Regions from separate parts of the Noviherbaspirillum sp. FW303-A3 genome, predicted to be linked through region 2. Evidence: predicted binding sites of a transcription regulator. Region 2 holds the regulator's gene; the other holds the start of a gene.
What was found. The regulator FNR, encoded in region 2, switches genes on or off when oxygen is low (the NO sensors DNR and NnrR bind a similar motif). The targets are predictions, from matches to a motif close to TTGATNNNNATCAA.
Positions count from the first base shown of each region.

Region 1 (2,396 bases), 1.5 Mb from region 2:
TCGCCGGCCGGCCGGATCGAGAAATCGGGATAGCCCCGCCGGTCGATGCGACGGTCGTTCCGCACGGAGGCTTCGAACGCCGCCTTTTCTTCCAGCGTGACAAGGCGGGCGAAGTTGAGGTTGGTAATCCCGGGAAAGCTCTGCTTCAGGTTCAGTTCGCCGACGTAGGCGTGGAACTGGTCGCGGGTGATGTGATCGGCGGTGTAGAACAGGGCCGCGGAACCGCGCAGCACGTCGACATAGGAGCGCACGCGGTTCTGGATGGAGAGTTGCGCATTGTCGACGTGGTAGTCGAACTCGGCCCGGCTCCGGTTTGCGATCGTCTGCTCGACCAGCAGGCACAGCACGAGCGATCCCGCGACGCCGATCCACCAGGCGGTAGAGGCAAATAGCGACCGGACAAATCGTCTGGAAATGAGCATCGTTGCTGTAACTGTACGAGTGGTTGGCGATCCGTCCGCGCACTGGTCCGGGATCGCGGCGGATATCACCAGTGTATATCGGTTTCAATGAGGAAATTTCCGGCCGCCGTTTGCCTCGGAGGGGCAGCAGAACACCCTCCGTTGCGGCATCTGCGTATTGTTTCAGGGGGCGCCACTGCTTTTCGCTTGCTCCCGCCGGAAATTTGATCTTCGTCAATTATGTTACAAAATTGCAATCATGTGCGCATGCTACATTGGCCTTCCGAAAGGTGCCAAACAGCAATAACGCCAGGAGATCGCTTTTTCGGAACGGGTAAATCCATATTCAACAAAATCGAAAGGTGGGAGAACAATGGAACAGCAAACTCAAAAAAAGACACCGGAACAGATGGGTGAAGCTGTTTTTTCGCTTGACCTTGACCCGATCAAGTTCAAGCTGATGGACGCAAACGAAGGCTATGGCTGGACACGGGAGGAGACCGACAGCCGGGAACTGGAATACAAGCGTTTTCTCGCGCTGGTCGCGAAGTTTCCCGACGAGGCGATCGTGCCGAACAAGGAGGTGGACAAGTTCTGGCACGCCCATATCCTGGACACGATGAAATATGCGGAGGATTGCCACAATGTGTTCGGCTATTTCCTGCACCACTTCCCGTACTTCGGCATGCGCGACGACGAGGATGCCGCCAACCTCGCCAATGCAAACGAAAGGACGCAGGCGTTGTACCGGCAGGAATTCGGCGCGGCGAAACAGCCGGGCGCAGGCTATTGCGGCGTGGCTGCCGCCGCCTACTGCGGCGTGGCGGCCGAAAGCGCGAGTGCGGCCTATTGCGGGGCGGCGTCGGAAAAGACCGCCACGGCGTACTGCGGCGCTGCCTTGGACAAGACGGAATCCGCTTATTGCGGCGTGGCGTCCGAGAAGACATCGGCGGCCTATTGCGGCATTGCATCGGACAAAGCGGCGTCCGCCTACTGCGGCGCGGCCAAGCCGGCCTATTGCGGTGTGGTGACCGGCAAGGGACGCCCGACGCTGGACAAGGTCGCCGCGTAAGTACCGCAGTTCTATTCCAGGCATGAGTGAAGCCCGCGATGATCTCGCGGGCTTTTTTACTTGTCACCAGTTCTGCGGACGGTTCCAGTAGCCGGGCTGGGCATAGACGGACTTCAGCATGTCAATGAAGAAGCGGATCTTCGCCGGCAGGTGACGCTGCTGCGGGTAGACCGCCATGATGTCGTAGTTGTCGAGCGCGTATTCGTCGAGCACGGTGATCAACTGGCCGGCGGCAAGTTCGGGCTGGATTTCCCAGGTCGAGCGCCATGCCAGTCCCAGGCCTTCGCACGCCCATCGATGCAGCAGCTCGCCGTCGTTGCAGTCGAGGTTGCCGTTGACGCGGATCGTGACCGGCTTGCCGTGCTGCTGGAAGTACCAGCCACGTTGCTGGCCGCCCTGCAGGTTGAAGGCGAGGCAGTTGTGCTGCTCGAGGTCGGCGAGCGTTTTCGGCATGCCGTGCTTCGCGAAATAGGCGGGCGATCCGCATACGACGCGGCGGTTGCTTGCCAGCTTGACCGCGACGAAATTGGGATCGATGGCGCCGCCGATGCGGATGCCGACGTCATAGCCTTCTCGCACCAGGTCGACCACGCGGTCGGTGAGGTTGAAGGAGATGCGTACCTCGGGGTTGGCTGCGAGGAAGGCGGGGGCGTGGGGGGCGACATGTTTCCTGCCGTAGGCGGCGGGGGCGGAGACGATGAGGTGGCCGGTGGCCTTGTGTCTTCCTTCCGAGACGATTTTTTCGGCGGAGTCGAGTTCGTCGAGGAGTTTGCGGCAGTGGTCGAGGAAGACTGTGCCTTCTTCCGTAAGCGTCAGGTGGCGGGTGGTGCGGTGCATGAGCTTGACGCCTAGTCTTCGCTCCAGGGCGTCGATGCGGCGGCCCAGCATGACGGGGGTGATGTTTTGTTCCAGCGCGGCCTTGG
Region 1 covers NZ_JBYTAZ010000001.1:1,687,200-1,689,595, reverse strand. Annotated here, with positions in the region: gene AC3WOY_RS08255 (CHASE domain-containing protein) at 1-422, opposite strand, end outside; gene AC3WOY_RS08250 (glycine-rich domain-containing protein) at 775-1,473, shown strand; gene AC3WOY_RS08245 (LysR family transcriptional regulator) at 1,537-2,396, opposite strand, start outside.
Region 1: AC3WOY_RS08250 (glycine-rich domain-containing protein) is a predicted target of FNR. The motif match lies at 626-639, and genes of this name have one in related genera.

Region 2 (2,396 bases):
GCGACGGAATCGATCCTCCGGCGCGGTACTGGAAACTGACGCGCAGGGTGTCGCCCGCATCGACCTGTACCGGTTCGCCCAGCGGCAGGACCATGTAATGGTTCAACCAGTCGATGGTCGTGCCCTGCTTCATGAGCACGGCCAGGATATTCTTGGTGATGAAGCGCAGCGCATTGACACAGCCCGACTGTGTCATCGTGAAACACCCTTCCCACTGGATCGTCTCCGCCGTGTCCTGGCTGAAGTCGAGGACACTGTATACAGAAGGCTGCGCCAGTTCGATACTGCCTGCCTGGATGTGCGAAGGCTCCTGGAACTGGACGATCGGCGCCTGGTAGCCATGGAAGTCATATGCCTGCTGGAGCGGCTGGACAGCCATGATGGCAGCCTCCGGCAGGAAAACCGGGAGTTTGCCGCCGAAACGCGCGCGATAGCGGCGCTTGAATGCTTCAATCATCTGCACCTGCTTTTCGCGCAGCATGCCGACGTGGATCATTTCGCAGATCACGACGTCCACCGGCTCGGGCGGCAGGTATTCGAAGGCGTCGGCGTGGATGACCTCCACCCTGTCCCCGCCCTTGTTCCGCGCCAGCAGGCGGCGCGCCTCGGCAACCAGCTCGGGGTTGAACTCGACGCACCAGACCTTCTCTGCCTTGGCAGCGGCAAACCATGACAGCACGCCGGTGCCGCCTCCCAGCTCCAGCACCTTTGCCCCCGGAAAAACAGCGGCGTCGATGGCTGCCTTGAAGCCGTCCATGCGCCGGGCATCCATCAGCATGTTGTGGTGGTAGTGCAGCGGGATGAATTGTCCCAGATAGCAGCTCTCGATCTCGCGTTCGGTCAGCATGTGTCTCCCTGTGGATGTGGGTAGATGGGTGCAAGCGCGAAGCCTGCGTAATGCTGTACATTATCGTCCCGCGTCCGAAAACCAATTCCGCAAGATGCACCGGGATTGCCATCCTGTTCACCTATTTTGCGCAAGGTGGCACGAGGTTTGCATGACATTGCTTGACCTGGCTCAATTCAAGGCCATAACAGCAATAATTCTTAAAGTTTGGAAAAGGGCTCGAAAATGATACTGCACCGCCTAAATCCTGCCGACATGACACAAACTATCCCGTTCCCGCCGCCGCAGCAGCAGACCGCTACCGTGCATGAGCTGCGCGCCCGCTGCTCGGCGTGCAGCATGCACCAGTTGTGTCTGCCGATGGGATTGAACGAGCTGGACATGGCGAAGCTGGACCAGATCATTGGCCGCCGCCGCAAGGTGCCCCGCGATGCCCACTTGTACCGCGTCGGCGATCCCTTTACCAACCTGTACGCTATTCGCCTGGGCCATTTCAAGACCCACCAGATCAACCCGAGCGGCGACCAGCAGATCACCGGTTTCCAGATGGCCGGCGAACTGCTCGGCATGGATGCCATCAGCACCGACCGCCACCACTGCAACGCGATTGCTCTGGAAGACAGCGAAGTGTGCGAAATCCCGTTCGCCCGTCTGGAAGCGCTGTTCGCCGAGATGCCCACGCTGCTGCATCACTTCCACCGGATGATGAGCCAGGAAATTACCCGCGAGCAAAGTGTCATGCTTTTGCTAGGAAATATGCGTGCGGAACAACGTTTTGCGGCATTCCTGACGAATTTGTCCGCACGTTATTCGGTACGCGGCTACTCGTCCACCAGCTTCCAGCTGCGGATGACGCGTGAAGAAATCGGCAACTATCTCGGCCTGACCATCGAAAGCATCAGCCGCCTGCTCTCCAAGTTCAAGAAGCAGGGCTGGATCAAGGTGAACAACCGCGAACTGGAATTGCTCGATCCGACCACCCTCAAGGCAGTCGCACAAGGGACGCAGTCCTGCGCCTGAGCGCGCAGTAGCCGCCAAAAAAGAAGGCGAGCGGCGCATGGCGCCCTCGCCTTTGTTTTTTACAAGCCCCGGAAGTTGCGCCTGCCTGCCGGCGCCTCATTGGGCACGGCCATCAGGTAGAAAGTAAGCATGCTGGCAAGTGAACAAAACAGCCAGAAGCAGAAGAATCCGATGCTGTAGACCGCCAGGGGCTTGATGTCCGGGTATGTCCCGAACAGCGACAGGTCGTAGGGATCGAACATCGAGAAGAAGAAACCTTCCGCGACGATTGCCACCAGAAACGACGGCCACAAGACGACCATCATTAGTCGCGCCATCAACCTACCCTCCTTTCACTCCGAACAATCGGTGTAAAGCTGTACCGGGATCCAGCACTAGTCATTTCCCACTTTCGAACCATTGACATTCCCAGATTCGGGAACGTCATTCACGAGAATGAGAACGACCGTACTGCGGATATTGTGCACCAGCATTTAATTTGTCGCCAGACGTAAGACAATATCCTACTTCGGAGTTACCCTTGGACCGT
Region 2 covers NZ_JBYTAZ010000001.1:219,072-221,467, forward strand. Annotated here, with positions in the region: gene AC3WOY_RS01045 (class I SAM-dependent methyltransferase) at 1-847, opposite strand, end outside; gene fnr (fumarate/nitrate reduction transcriptional regulator Fnr) at 1,103-1,867, shown strand; gene AC3WOY_RS01055 (hypothetical protein) at 1,927-2,184, opposite strand; gene AC3WOY_RS01060 (FixH family protein) at 2,382-2,396, opposite strand, start outside.